One region of the Mesorhizobium sp. M4B.F.Ca.ET.017.02.2.1 genome, then DNA from elsewhere that is predicted to be linked to it. Evidence: riboswitches for the same ligand, from Rfam matches in the RefSeq annotation. Region 1 holds a riboswitch; the other holds the start of a gene.

Region 1 (11,054 bases):
ACGACGATGCCGCCCTGCCCGACATCGCCGGCCAGGCTTTCCCCTCCCGGCCCGACATCCATGAACGCCTCGTCGACGACCAGCAGGCCGCCCTTGGCGCGAAGGTGGGCGGCAAGCTGAAGCAGTCTTTCGCGCTCGACGACGCGACCGTCCGGATTGTTGGGGTTGACGACAACGGCGAGGTCGGCCTCGGCAAGCGCTTCGACATCATCGACGTCGGCCGCCGCATGGCCGGCGATGGCGGCGGCTCGGCTGTGCTCGGCATAGGTCGGCCCGAGCACCAGCGCCTTGCCGGGCTTCACCAGCGAGGCAACGCGCGGCAGCAGGATCTGCGTGCCGGGCGCGGCCGCCACATGCGCCGTCGACGGCGCGCCATAGGCGCCGGCCGCGACCGCTCGAAGTTCGCCGAGCCGCGCCGCTTCCGGCAATCGCGACAGGGTGGTGGCGGGCAATTCGAAAATTGGATAGGAGTGCGGATTGATACCCGTCGAGAGATCGACGAAAGGCCGTGGCGCGTGAGGGAAGAGCGCGCTCGCCCGGCCAAGGGATCCGCCGTGATCCACTGCCGCAATCGCTCCATCAAGAAGCTTCATGTCGATACTGATTGCCTTCCTGTCATTGGTCATTGAGCGGGCACTCGGCTACCCGGACTGGCTGTTCGGGGCCATCGGCCATCCCGTCACCTGGTTCGGCAGGCTGATATCCTTTCTCGATCGCGCGCTCAACCGCGCCACTGATTCCGACGCTCAGCGTCGCCGCCGGGGCGTCATGGCTCTGCTGGTCATTGTTCTGGTGCCGGCGGCCATCGCTTTTGCCGTGCAGCTCCTGCTCTGGCAGATGTTTCCGGTCGGCCTCATCATCACCGCGATCCTGGCGTCGACGCTCATGTCGCAGAAGAGCCTGGCCGATCATGTCGAGGCGGTGGCCGACGCGCTCGACACCGGCGGCCTTACGCTCGGCCGCATCGCCGTCTCGCGCATCGTCGGCCGCGATCCCGAAAAGCTCGACAAGGCAGGCGTTTCCCGCGCGGCGATCGAAAGCCTGGCCGAGAATTTCTCCGACGGCATCGTCGCTCCGGCCTTCTGGACCGGGGTCTGCGGCCTGGCCGGCGGCGTCGCCTACAAGGCCGCCAACACCGCCGATTCGATGATCGGCCACCGCACGCCGCGCCATGAGGCCTTCGGCTGGGCGGCGGCGCGCTTCGACGACTGGATCAACCTGCCGGCATCGCGGCTGACAGGGCTGCTGATCGTGCTGGCTGCCTTCTTCGTCAAAGGCGCGGACCCCCGCAACGCCTGGCAGGCCATGCGGCGCGACGCGAAAAAGCACCGTTCGCCCAATGCCGGCTGGCCGGAGGCGGCGATGGCCGGCGCGTTGGGTCTCGCCCTGGCCGGCCCGCGCAGCTACAGCGGCGTGGTCGTCGAGGATGCCTACATGGGCGAAGGCGGCCGGCGCGAGGCGGAAAGCCTCGACATCAGGCAGGCGCTGAAGCTCTACCAGGTGGCCGACTGGCTGCTGATCGCGCTGTTCGGCATGCTGTCGGCGCTGTTGATCTATCTGACGATGTGATCAGAACTCGATGCCTTGCTGGGCTTTCACGCCCGCCGAGAAATGGTGCTTGGTGAGGCCCATTTCGGTGACGAGATCGGCCGCCTCGACGAGCAGCGGCTTGGCGTTTCGGCCGGTGACGATGATATGCAGGTCAGCACGGCGCGCCTTCAGCGCGGCAACGACCTTTTCCAGATCGAGATAGTCGTAGCGCAGCGCGATGTTGAGCTCGTCGAGCACGACAAGGCTGATCGACGGATCCGCCATCAGCTCCAGTGCTTTTGCCCAGGCGGCCTCGGCGGCGGCGATATCGCGCTTCAGGTCCTGCGTCTCCCAGGTGAAGCCCTCGCCCATCGCATGCCAGACGACGCGGTCGCCGAAGGCGGCGAAGGCGTCCTTCTCGCCGGTATGCCATTTGCCCTTGATGAACTGCACGACGCCGACGCGCCTGCCGTAGCCGAGCATCCTGAGCGCCAGCCCGAAGGCGGCCGTGGTCTTGCCCTTGCCCGGGCCGGTGTTGACGATCAGCAGCCCCTTCTCGATCGTCTTTGCCGCCACCTCGGCATCCTGCACAGCCTTGCGCTTGGCCATCTTGGCGCGGTGGCGCTCGGCATCCTTGTCATCGGTCTCAGTCATCTCACTTCACCTTCAGCGGCAGACCGGCCACCATCAGCAGCACCGTATTGGCGACGGCGGCGACCTGCTGGTTGAGCCGGCCGGCCGCATCGCGAAACCGCCTCGCCAGCGCATTGTCGGGCACGATGCCCAGGCCGACCTCGTTGGACACCACGAACCACGGCCCGCGCGGCCGCGATAGAACATCCACAAGCCGCCGGCATTCCGCATCGAGGTCGCGCTCGGCCAGCATATGATTGGTCAGCCACAGAGTCAGGCAGTCGATCAAGACGGGTTGGTGGTCAGGCAGCGCCTCGATCGCGGCGGCAAGATCGAGCGGCGCGTCGACCGTCGCCCAGCCCTCGCCGCGACGCGCCCGATGCAGCGCGATGCGCTCGCGCATCTCATCGTCATAGGCTTCCGCGGTGGCGATGTAAGCCCATGGCGAGGGACTCGCCGTCACCAGGGTTTCGGCATGCGCACTCTTGCCGGAGCGCGCACCGCCGATGATGAAGGTCAGTCCCCTGCGATCAGGCAAAGCTGTCGCGCAGGCTGGTGGCCGTGCCGGTGAAGCGGCCGCGCACCACGCCGACGGCAGCGCCCAGCACCAGCCAGAACACCAGGTCGGTGACCGTCACCGCCACCACGAACTGGTGATGCAGGCCTTCGGGAATCGGCGTCTCGAAGCTTTCCGGCTGCGGCGCGCCGACGATGTGCGGCGCGACGATCAGGGCCACGGCCAGGATCGCCAGCGGCAGCGACTTGCGGAAAGCGATCAGGCCGAGTCCGGCGGCGGTCGCGACCGCTGTCGCCGTCCACCAGATCTGGCGCGGCAGGAGTTCGGCGGCCGGCATCGCCGGCAGTTCCGGCGGCAGGCCGAGGCCCGGCGCCAGCGTGAACACGGCAAAGCCGGCGAGACCCCAGAACACGCCCTGGCGCCAGTTGCCGATACCACCGGCGAATTCCGAAACCGCGACCAGGATCAGCGCGAAGCCGATGCCGGTGACGATGTTGGCGACGACGTTGAAGGCGAAACGCTCGAAGCCGTCGGCCGGTGCCCAGCCCTCGTCTTCCGCTGGCGCGGCCGCTTCGGCCGGAGCCGGCGCGGAACTCATGGCATTTCCGGCCGGAGCGGCGGAGCTCATGGCGTCGCCGGTCTCGGCAGGCGCCGCGGCATGATCATGATGATGGCCGCCGCCGGCCTGTTCGTAGACTTCCGCCTTGAGGATCAGCGGCACGGTTGCATAGGCCTGCAGGCAAGCGAGAACGACGCCGGCCACGAGCCCTGCAATCGCCGCGATGAACACGACGTTGCGAAACAGGTTCATGATGTCAGGCCCTTGTCAGTGGCAGGGAAACGCCATCGAGTGGCGGTAGTCGTGAGCTGCGTTGTGGACCGCATCGAGATGCGAGAAGCCGACAAAGCCGACGACGAAAATGCCGAGCAACGCGGCCATGGCCAGCTGCATGAAGCGCGACTGCGAGGAGACGGAGGTGCCGAGGGAGACGGAAGCGGTCGTCATGTCTTGTCCTTTCGCCCTCCACCCGAGGGCATAGAATTCAACGTTTCTGTCGCCGGCAGGTCTCCTGGCTCGCGGATCAGCGCCCTTCCCCACCTTCCCGAGGATTTTCCTCAGTGGTCTTGGAGAGGACTACCGCACACAGTTGCGGGGGCAGCCACGGCATTGGACGAATTCGCCCTCACCGCATTCCCTCTTGGCTCCAAAAACGGAACCGACGACGGCAGGACTATAGGCAGAATCGTCGCGCCCGGCAAACCAAATTCCGGCGGCCACCAGCGCAAATGCGCCACCGGGCCTAGCTGTCCGACGCGGCAATCCGCTCGGCAACCAGATGCTGCAGCCGCCACAGATGGCGGTCATGGATGCCGCGCTGCTCGAGGTTCTTCACCGTGTTGTAAAGATAGTCTGCGCCCGATCCCCAGTGCCCGCAGGATGTCGCCAGCCTTTCGACCACCTCTTTTTCCTCAAGCGGGCCGGCATAGGTTGTGCCCTTGCGGTTGATGACGAAGGCCAGTGCCCGCAACGTGCCGCCGTCGCTCGAAAGGTTGAGCAGGCGCGGATGGTAGCTGGTCGGCTTCAGTGTCACTTCGCGCCGCAGAACCTTGTCGAGCTGCTGGCGCCGGTCGGCGTCGCCAAGCCTGAAGGCGACGCCCTTGCACTGCCCGCCCCGGTCCAGCGCCATCATCAGGCCAGGCTGCTCCCTGGTGCCGCGCCAGCGCGTCATCTTCATGCAGAAGGACCTGTGCCAGCCGCGCGGGACCGCAACCCGTTCCTCGACATGATCGATCTCGGGCTTCCAGATCAGCGAGCCGTAGCCGAACAGCCAGAGCGGTTCGCTGCCAGGCAGCTCAGCCTCGAGCGTGTCCAGCATCGCTTCATAGTCGGCATCGTCCAGATGCATCGCGTTGGGATCAGGCCCGCTGTCCTCGACGACGCGAAAGCAGCGCGCGACCAGCTCCTCGGTGAGCGACATTGTCCTTGGCGGCATGAACTGTCCCTGGGCACCCGACTTGTGAAGCGCCGACCTTAGGGGCGGCGATTGCGTGCCACAATGGCCACGGCGCGAGCGATTGACAAACATCCTGGCCGGGTGTCGGCTGGACCATTCAGGGAGCCGCCTATGCAGCCCAAACCGAGCGACGACCTCTACACCGGCCTGACCAGGCTTGAGCCGACCCTGCCCTCGTCGGCCTATTGGGATGCCGGGGCTTACGGTCGTGACCTCGACGCGATCTGGTACAAAAGCTGGCTGCTGGTCTGCCGCGAGGCCGACCTTGCCCAGCCGCTGGCTTTCAGGACATTCCGCGTCGGCACGCAGGAGATCGTGGTGCTGCGCGACGAGGCCGGCGAATTGCGCGCCTTCCACAACACCTGCCGGCATCGCGGCTCGCAGCTTTGCCAGGAGAGCGAGGGAAGGCTGAAGGCCAGGCTGCTGACCTGCCCCTACCACGCCTGGTCCTATTCGCTGCGCGGCGACCTCGTGCGCGTGCCGTCGAAGTCGCTGCCCGAAGGCTTCGACAAGGCCGACTATCCGCTCTATGGCGTGGCGCTGTCGGTGTGGCGCGGCTTCGTCTTCATCAACCTCGCCGGAGATGCCGCCGGCTCGGCGGAAGCCTCCTTCGACCGGGCTTCCGGCAATCTCGCCAACTGGCCGCTGGAGACGCTGGTCACCGGCCATGCGCTGCGCAAGGTGATGAACTGCAACTGGAAGATCTTTTGGGAGAACTTCAACGAGTGCCTGCATTGCCCCGGCGTCCACAAGGACCTGTCGCGGCTGGTGCCGATCTATGGCCGAGGCCTGATGGCGAGGCACGACGATCCCGAATGCGCGCGCCACGCCGACAATGACGCGCCGGAATTCTCCGGCGGCCTGCGCGCCGGCGCCGAGACCTGGTCGCGCGACGGCCACGTGCACGGTCCGGTGTTTGCCGGCCTGACGCCGGCCGAATGCGCCGCCGGCCAGACCTACGCCACGAGCCTGCCGTCGATGTTCATCGTCGGCCATGTCGACTATGTCCGCACCGTACGGCTGGTGCCGCTCGGCCCGGAGCAGACTGAACTGTCGGCCGAATGGCTGTTCCCGGCCGAAGCGCTCGCCTCGCCGGAAGCCGACATCGACAACATCGTCGCCTTCGGCAGGCAGGTGCTGGAAGAGGACGCGGCGATCTGCGAGGTCAACCAGAAGGGCCTGCGTTCGATGCGCCACAAGGCCGGCGTGCTGATGCCGGAGGAATACGACCTGCACCGTTTCCACGAATGGGTGCGCGCGCGGTATCAGGCATTTTCGCCCAAACCCTAGAGCGACTTCGGCAGACGCCGTCAGGTGACAAAGCCACGGCCGCCGCCAGCAGCCCGCCCGTGGCGAACGCTGAACCCAGGCTCGGCCACCCCTCGAACCGCCCGGAGGAAAACGGCGGGCAGATTGATGCATGCCACAGCAGTCCCGCCTTCTTTTGTCTGGTTGAACCATGATAGTCGTTTGGCATCACTGAATCGGAATGCGAGACACGATGAGCCTTCAAACGCCGGCCGAACCTGTTCAGGACACGCCGAAGCAAGGACGCATCGTCGCCATCGACATCGTGCGCGGCTTGGCCCTGCTGGCCATGGCGAGCTACCATTTCACCTGGGACCTCGAGAATTTCGGCTACACCGATCCCGGCCTCACCGCCTTCGGCTGGTGGAAGATCTACGCGCGCTGCATCGCCTCGACCTTCCTGTTCCTGGTCGGCGTCAGCCTGTTCCTCGCCCATGGAAGGAAGATCCGCTGGCCGGGCTTCTGGAAGCGCTTCGCCATGGTCGCCGTGGCGGCGCTGGCCATATCGTTGATCACCCGCATCGCCACGCCCGATGGCTTCATCTTCTTCGGCATATTGCACGAGATCGCGCTCGCCTCTCTGCTCGGCCTCGCCTTCCTGCGATTGCCCTCGCTGGTGACGATCGCCGTCGCGGCGCTTGTGATCGCCGCCCCGCTCTATCTGCGCTCGCAAGCCTTCGACCATCCGGCGCTGTGGTGGGTCGGCCTGTCGGCGACCAATCCGCGCTCCAACGACTACGTGCCGCTCTTCCCATGGTTCGGCGCCGTGCTGCTGGGCATTGCCGCGGCGAAACTTGCCTCCACGTCCGGCCTGCTCGCCCGGCTGGCGAAGCTGGCGCCCGGCCGCTGGTCGAACCCGCTGGTCTTCATCGGCCGCCACAGCCTCGCCTTCTATCTGATCCACCAGCCGCTGCTGTTCGGTTCGGTCTGGCTGTTTTCGCAGGTGATGCCGGCGGCGCCGCTGGACCAGGACGCCAGCTTCCTCAGATCCTGCCAGATATCCTGCGAGCAGCAGCGCGACAGCAAATTCTGTACGAGCTATTGTGGCTGCATGCTTGATACGCTGCAGGGCGAAGGGACGCTGGACAGGCTCTACGACGGCGACCAGACACCGGAGTTCAAGGCGCATCTCGCCGATCTCGCCGGCGCCTGCACGGCGAGCACTGACGACGCGACGGAGGGAGGACAGCAATGACCGACAGTCAGCCGAAACCCGGGCTCATCCCGTGGCCGCCGCTGATCTATGTCATTGCCATCGCCGCCAGCGTCGTGCTTGGCCTCTTCTTTCCGCTGCCGTGGATCGGCGACCTGTTGGGCGACCTTATGTTTGCCGCCGGCTGGGTGGCGCTGTTCTTCGTCGCCGCGCTCTGGTTCACGGCGATCCGCGTCATGCTGCGGGCGAGGACGACCTTCAATCCCAACGCGGTGCCCGACCATCTCGTCACTTCGGGTCCGTTCTCGATCACCCGCAACCCGATGTACCTCGCCAACACGCTGCTGTTGATCGGCGTCGCCTTCATCACCGGGATCGCCTGGTTCCTGCTGTTTGCCTTCATCGCCGCCTTCGCCACGCAGAAGCTGGCGATCGAGAAGGAGGAGAAGGTGTTGGCGGCGAAATTCGGCAAGAAATACCGCGACTACGCCAAGCGGGTGCGGCGCTGGATTTGAGCCTCGCGGGCAAGCGCCGCCAGACTTGATCGGGTCCTCGTTTACATGACCGCCCTGGTCTCCCCAGGCCTGCTTTCGAAATCGAAAAGCCTCTGGGTAGCCAATGCGGCAGCGCCACGCGCCCAGGAATCGTCGGCCCAGTCAGGCGTGATCGGCGGCGGGTTCCACATCGCATAGCGCTTCAACGCGTCGCGCATCGGCTCGAACAGATAGTCGCCGAAGCTGACCGCTTCACCGCCGCCGACGATGACCTCCGGATCAATGATGTTGCAGAAGCCGCCAAGGAACCGGCCTATGCCTTCGCCGGCTTCGCGCAGGATCTCCACGGCGGTCTCGTCACCGGCCTGGGCCGCTTCGAACATGTCATGGCGGGAGGCCTCGCCCGGCAGGCCTTTCGCTTCACGCCACCGCCTCACCAGGGCCGGCTCCGAGAAGAAGGTCTGCAGGCAGCCGCGCCGGCCGCATTCGCATTGTGGCCCGTTCGGATTGTAGATGGAGTGCCCCATCTTGCCCGCGGCACCGCTTGCGCCGTGATGCACGGCCCCGTCGATCACCACGGCGCAGCTGATGCCGGCTCCGATCGCCAACGCGCCGACCGTGCGATGATGCCGGCCGAGGCCGAACAATTGCTGCGCCAGCGCGAAAGCATTGGTGTCGTCGTCAGCCCAGACCGGCACATGCACGAGTTCGGCGAGCATGGCCGCGATTGGTACGTCGATCCAGTTGAACCGGTGGCTGAGCCGGCAAACGCCATTGTCGATGACACCTGGCACCGCGATGCCTATGCCGCTTAGCTGCGCGCCGCTCGGCGCCTTGCGGTCCGCTAGCAATTCCTTGACGGCGGCCGCGCAGGCCTCGACCGTACTTTGAGGCGACGGGTCGGGCACCGCCACCTGCCTGGAGACAAGCGGGGTCGTCGCAAGATCGGTCAGCACGCAATCGATGGCGCCGGCCTTCAGCTTGAGCCCTACGACCAGGCGGCCCGCATAATTTATACTGATCGGGATAGGCCGCCTCCCTGGCGCCCCCAGGCTGGCTTCTCCCTCGACGAGGATGTTCTCGTCCAAGAGCTCGGAGACCACGAAGGTCACCGCAGCCGGGCTCAGACCGCTGCGCGTCGCCATGTCTGCCCTGCTCATCGGTCCGTCGGCGCGGATCATGTTCAGGATCAATCGTCGGTTCATGGCGCGCGATGTCTGCTGATCACCCTTGAGTTTCATTTCTTGCCTCATTATTAATTTTGTAAATTAACTATTGACCGACTTCATATGCATACGCTACGACTTGCCCCGGTTCAATCGGAATCCGGCTGCTCTCAGGGAGGAGAAAATAGCCATGGCCATCGACGTCACGACTCTGTCCACGACAAGGCGCCGTTTCCTGAAGGGCACCGGCGCAGCCCTCGCCGCTTCCGCCGCAAGCGGGCTTTGCTTGCCGGCCCTGGCGCAGGCGCAGGAAATCACCATCATCTCCAACCTCAGCAATGTCGGGCAACGCGACATCCTGCACAGGCTGGCGGCCGAATACGAGGCGAAATCCGGCGCCAAGGTCACCATCAACAACATGGATCACGAGGCGCACAAGACCGCGATCCGCAGCTATCTCGTCGTCGGCGCCCCCGATATCTGCTTCTGGTTCTCCGGCAACCGCATGAAGGCGTTCGTCAACAAGGGCCTGTTCGACGACATCTCCGATCTGTTTGCCCGCGAGAACTACAGGAGCGTGCTCGGCGCCACGACCAGCGCCGTCACTGTCGGCGACAAGCAGTATGGCCTGCCGATGGGCGGCCTGCTCTGGGGCCTGTTCTACCGCAAGGACGTCTTTGCCGAACACAACTGGACCCCGCCGAAGACCTGGACCGACCTTCTCGCCTTCGGCGAGGCCGCGAAATCCGCTGGCATGATCCCGATGAGCATGGGCACCAAGGAGCTTTGGCCCGCAGGTGGCTGGTTCGACCACATGAACCTGCGCATCAACGGTCTCGACAAGCACATCGCGCTGATGGACGGCAAGGTCCAGTACACCGATCCGATGCTGACGCCCGTCTTCGACAAATGGAACGATCTGATCAAGGCCGGTTTCTTCTCGCCCAACCACAGTTCCTTCGGCTGGGAACAGGCAGGTGCGGCGCTGGCGCAAAAGAAGGCGGCCATGCTGGACCTCGGCGGTTTCGTCAGATCCGCCTTCCCGGAGGCCGACGTTCCGCAACTCGCCTATGCGCCGTTTCCCGAAGTCGTCCCCGGCGTCGCCCGGTATGAGGATTTCTCCGTCAACTCCATTCACGTGCCTGCCAACGCCAAGAACAAGCAAGGCGCGCGCGACTTCCTCGCCTATTTCTACAAGCCGGAGAACCTGGGCGCCTTCCTCGCCGCCGAGGGAGCCATCCCGCCGCGCAACGACTGCCCGCCCAGCAAGGATCCGCTGGTCAACGCCGCGGTCGAGGAACTGAAGAAGGTGGTCGGCACGTCGCAATATTACGATCGCGACACGGATCCGGACATGGCCCAGGAAGGCATGACCGGGCTCCAGGAATTCATGGTCAAGCCCGAACGGCGCGAGCAGATCCTCGAGCGGCTGGAAAAGACCCGCAAGAGAATCTTCGGTTAGTCCTCCCGGACCTGACGGGCCGCCGCCTCTCCCGGCGGTCCCGTCTCTCTTTTGGATGAATTCCCATGCCCCGCTTCTGGCGCAGAAATCGTCATTGGATGACACCGGCACTTCTCCTTCTGCCGCCGGGTCTCATCCTGTTCAGCCTGGTGATTCTTGCCGCCTCCTTCGAGACGGTCTGGATTTCGCTGCACGACTGGGACGGTATCGGCGCGAAGACCTGGGTCGGCCTCGCCAACTATGTCGAGCTGGCCGAAGACCCGCAATTCTACGTCTCGCTCAAGAACAATATCATCTGGCTGCTGATCTTCATGCTGGCGCCGCCGATCGGCCTCGCGCTGGCGCTGATCGTCAACCAGCAGATCGGCGGCATGCGCATCCTGAAATCGCTGTTCTTTGTCCCGCTGGTGCTGGCCACGGTGACCGTGGGCGTCGTTTTCGGTTGGGTCTACGATCCGACCTATGGTTTGCTGCAATTGATCTTCGGCCTGTTCGGCGGCACCGCGCCGGCGCTGCTTTCCGACGAGAATTTCGCCACCTTCGCGGTGGCCACCGCCGGTCTGTGGCCGCAGATCGCCTTCTGCATGGTGCTGTTCCTGGCCGGCCTGAACAACCTCAACGAGGACCTGATCGGCGCCGGACGCGTCGACGGCGCGCGCGGCTGGCGCATGCTGCGCCATGTGGTCCTGCCGCAACTGTCGCAGGTCGGCTTCATCGCCATCGCGGTCACGGTGATCGGCGCGCTGCGCTCCTTCGACATGGTCGCGGTCATGACC
Region 2 (3,755 bases), on a different contig from region 1:
GCGAGGGTTAGCGCAGCGCTTTCGGCGAAGCAAGTCAAACCTTGTTCAAAACGCGGCGCTGGACGCCAGATCGGAAAAAACTGGTCCGATCCGCTCCTGTTTGATTTCCTTCGCTTTTTACTCCACTTTTCTCTCCTGACATATCTCCCGCCATTTGCCTGCTAGCATGGCCGGAATCAGGGACCGCAAATGCGGGCCAAAGGATCAGGACAAGGCTTCTGGATGAAGGAAAAGATATCGCTCGCCATGGCCAGGCGCATCGCGCTCGGCGCGCAAGGTTTCACCGACCCGCAGCCGGGCGGCACGCCGGACCGCCGCCACCTCGCCCGCGTGCTGTCCCGCACCGGCCTGCTGCAGATCGATTCCGTCAGCGCCGTGGTGCGCGCCCACTATATGCCGCTCTATTCGCGCCTCGGCCCCTACCCGCTTTCCCTGCTCGACAACGCCGCGCTCACGCGCAGGCGCACCGTCTTTGAATATTGGGCGCATGAGGCCTCCTTCCTGCCGGTCGAGACCTGGCCGCTGCTGCGCTGGCGCATGCAGCGCGCCGAACAGGGCGAGGAAATGTATCTCGGCCTCGCGAAATGGGGCCGTGAGCAGCGCCAGATGATTGACGAGATCTACAACGAGGTCGCCGAACGCGGGCCGATCGCCGCCTCCGACATAGAAGGCCACAAGGGCAATGGCGGCTGGTGGGGCTGGAGCGCGGCCAAGCACGCCTTCGAGTGGCTGTTTTGGGCCGGCCGCATCACCACCGCCTACCGGCGCGGCTTCGAGCGCTACTACGATTTGCCGGAGCGCGTGCTGCCGCAGGCCGTGCTCGACCTGCCGGTTCCCTCCGTCGAGGACGCGCATCGCGAATTGCTGCGCATTTCAGCCCGCGCGCACGGCATCGCCACCTACAGCGACCTGCGCGACTATTTTCGTCTGGCGCCCGGCGACACGAAGGACCGCATCGAGGAACTGGTCGAGACGGGCGATCTGCTGCCGATGCGGGTCGAAGGCTGGGACAAGCCGGCCTATCTCCACAAGGACGCCCGCATCCCGCGCAAGATCGAGGCGCGCGCCCTGCTCGCGCCGTTCGATCCCGTCGTTTTCGAACGCACCCGCACCGAAAAGCTCTTCGACTTCCGCTACCGCATCGAGATCTACACGCCGGCCGAAAAGCGCCAATACGGCTACTACGTGCTGCCCTTCCTGCTCGGCGACCGGATCGTCGCCCGCGTCGATCTGAGGGCCGATCGCCCGGCTAGCGTGCTGCGCGTCCATGCCGCCTATGCCGAGGCCGGCGCTCCGCCCGAAACGGCCGGTGAACTCTTCGAGGAATTGAAGCAGATGCAGGGCTGGCTTGGGCTTGAGCGCATCGAAGTGACGCCGGCCGGCGATTTGGGGCCGGCGCTGGCTGGCGAGATAAGATAGCCAACCCCTGCAGCCTCTGTCATACACGCTCCAACAAACCTCGTAGGTTGTGCAATGGCATCGGACAAAGTGCTCGACATGATCCATGGCGCATTGATTGCGCATGGGATCGATGCAGTGCGTAGAGATCAGGACGTTCTGCTACAGTCGAGGCAACTTCGGTTTGAGGCTGAGGTATTCGAGGCGGAAGCTGGCCGGCTGGTCCTCGAAATCTACATTTTTTCCCCACTGCTTGATGTTCAGCCGGTCATTGAATCCTTTGCTGGCTTCGGTGACACGCGAGAACAAGAATTAAATCAGGCGTTTGAAAAATTTCTTCGTGGCGTTTTCCACGTGGCGATCGAGGGACTGGCTGATCATGTCTGCGACAACATGCAGGCCGAAGTAGAGGTTTGGCAGCAAAGCATCCCAGTTGGAAGATCTGGCAAAAGAATGTTCGCTGGAAAATCTATGGTGGACAGGTCATTTCCCAGGCCACCACCGAGCTTAATTCGCTGAACCGGGGTTATCCAACGTTCTACGCCAAGCTGGAAAAGCTGTTCACAGCTTCCGTTTCCCCTGGCAGTCACTTTGTACGCACCTTTTTTGCAGCCTTGAAAGGCGAGCTTATTTGCACCGAGGTCCTTCTGGATAATAAGGTTTGGCAAGAAGGACAGGACCTAGCCCTCAGCCATGACTGGGACCACGGCGATGGTTATCAAGCAGTCCGGCAAGTTATCCTGGCCCTGCCGATTGGCGGCACATGACAGCCTCTGACCGACATAGCCATGTCGTAGCCGCGCGTTGACACATCTGCCCGCAGAAGCCTAAATCCATGGCCAGACGGTCTCCTCCCGGCAAAAGGAGGAGCCAAGAGGGAATGCGGTGCGGGAAAAATGCCCAAATCCGCGGCTGTCCCCGCAACTGTAAGCGAAGAGCCAAGGCCGAAAGCCACTGGGATGTTCCCCGGGAAGGCGGCTAACCAAGGCGATGACCCGCGAGCCAGGAGACCTGCCGTCTGCGAGAAAAGAATCCGATCGCCCGGCGGGTTTCCGGGCAAGGAGCCTGATTTGGAGCGCGACAGCAGTTTTCCGGCTGATAGAGCGGACATACCGTCCGGCGACGACGATGGTCCGGCCGGCGTGACCGTCATCGTCTGCTCGTCCTGCCGCGACGAGACCGGTTCCGATGCCCATCCGCGCGCCGGCGCGCTGCTTGCCGAGGACACGCGCCGGGCGGCTTCCGGCGAAAAGATCAACATCCGCACCGTCGAATGCCTCGGCAATTGCAAGCGCCGACTGAGCGCGGCACTTCTGCGCGATGGCTGCTGGAGCTACGTCTTCGGCGACCTGACAGCGACCAGCGGCGCCGACCTCGTTGCTGGCGCAAAGCTCTTCGCCACCTCGACCGACGGCCTCATCCCGTGGCGCGGCCGGCCCGATTCCCTGAAGCGCGGCCTTGTTGCCCGCATCCCTCCCCTCGACCTGCTGAAGGACTGACCATGACCGCATCCGTCTCCCGTGTTCCCTGCACCGTCGTTACCGGCTTCCTGGGCGCCGGAAAGACGACGCTGATCCGCAACCTGCTCGAGAACGCCAAAGGCAAGCGGCTGGCGATCATCGTCAACGAGTTCGGCGATGTCGGCATCGACGGCGAAATCCTCAAGGGCTGCGGCGTCGATGCCTGCCCGGAGGAAAACATCGTCGAACTGGCCAATGGCTGCATCTGCTGCACCGTCGCCGACGATTTCGTGCCGGCGCTCGACCAGATCCTGTCGCGGACGCCGAAGGTCGATCACATCCTGATCGAAACCTCAGGCCTCGCGCTGCCGAAGCCGCTGGTCCAGGCCTTCCAGTGGCCGAGCGTGAAGAGCCGCGTCACTGTCGATGGCGTCATTGCCGTGGTCGACGGCCCGGCCCTGGCAGACGGCCGCGTCGCTTCCGACATGGACGCGCTGCAGGCACAGCGCGCGGCGGATGACTCGCTCGACCATGACGATCCGGTCGAAGAAGTGTTCGAGGACCAGATCGCCTGCGCCGACCTGATCATCCTGTCGAAGAGCGATCTGATGGACGCCGCCGGCTCGGCGCGCGCCAACGCCGTCATCGGCGAGCATGTGGCTCGCGCCGTCAAGGTCGTGCCGACCGCCCAGGGCAAGGTCGACCCGTCCGTGCTGCTCGGCCTTGGCCTCGCCGTCGAGGACGACATCGAGAACCGCAAGACCCATCACGATGACGAGCTCGACCACGAGCATGACGATTTTGACTCCTTCGTCATCGACATCCCGTCGATCGCCAATCCGGATGAACTGGCACAACGCGTCGCCACCGCTGCCGAACAGGAGAATGTGCTGCGCG

What was found. Region 1 has a riboswitch for cobalamin ahead of EN738_RS19445 (CbtB domain-containing protein). Riboswitches for the same ligand answer to the same signal wherever they lie in the genome.
Region 2: linked by a shared signal. The riboswitch ahead of EN738_RS26165 (DUF1636 family protein) and the one ahead of EN738_RS19445 (CbtB domain-containing protein) in region 1 are both predicted to bind cobalamin.

What each region holds. Positions count from the first base shown of each region.
Region 1 is NZ_RZOF01000164.1:102-11,155, forward strand. It holds partial or broken gene EN738_RS19420 (aminotransferase class I/II-fold pyridoxal phosphate-dependent enzyme) at 1-593, opposite strand, end outside; gene cbiB (adenosylcobinamide-phosphate synthase CbiB) at 592-1,569, shown strand; gene cobO (cob(I)yrinic acid a,c-diamide adenosyltransferase) at 1,570-2,184, opposite strand; gene cobU (bifunctional adenosylcobinamide kinase/adenosylcobinamide-phosphate guanylyltransferase) at 2,186-2,701, opposite strand; gene EN738_RS19440 (CbtA family protein) at 2,694-3,491, opposite strand; gene EN738_RS19445 (CbtB domain-containing protein) at 3,507-3,686, opposite strand; cobalamin riboswitch at 3,723-3,917, opposite strand; gene EN738_RS19450 (gamma-glutamylcyclotransferase) at 3,982-4,674, opposite strand; gene EN738_RS19455 (aromatic ring-hydroxylating dioxygenase subunit alpha) at 4,807-5,985, shown strand; gene EN738_RS19460 (DUF1624 domain-containing protein) at 6,197-7,198, shown strand; gene EN738_RS19465 (isoprenylcysteine carboxylmethyltransferase family protein) at 7,195-7,671, shown strand; gene EN738_RS19470 (ROK family transcriptional regulator) at 7,713-8,891, opposite strand; gene EN738_RS19475 (ABC transporter substrate-binding protein) at 9,007-10,278, shown strand; gene EN738_RS19480 (sugar ABC transporter permease) at 10,344-11,054, shown strand, end outside.
Region 2 is NZ_RZOF01000285.1:3,692-7,446, forward strand. It holds gene EN738_RS26155 (winged helix-turn-helix domain-containing protein) at 223-1,419, shown strand; gene EN738_RS26160 (DUF6348 family protein) at 1,474-1,917, shown strand; cobalamin riboswitch at 2,226-2,432, shown strand; gene EN738_RS26165 (DUF1636 family protein) at 2,469-2,897, shown strand; gene cobW (cobalamin biosynthesis protein CobW) at 2,900-3,755, shown strand, end outside.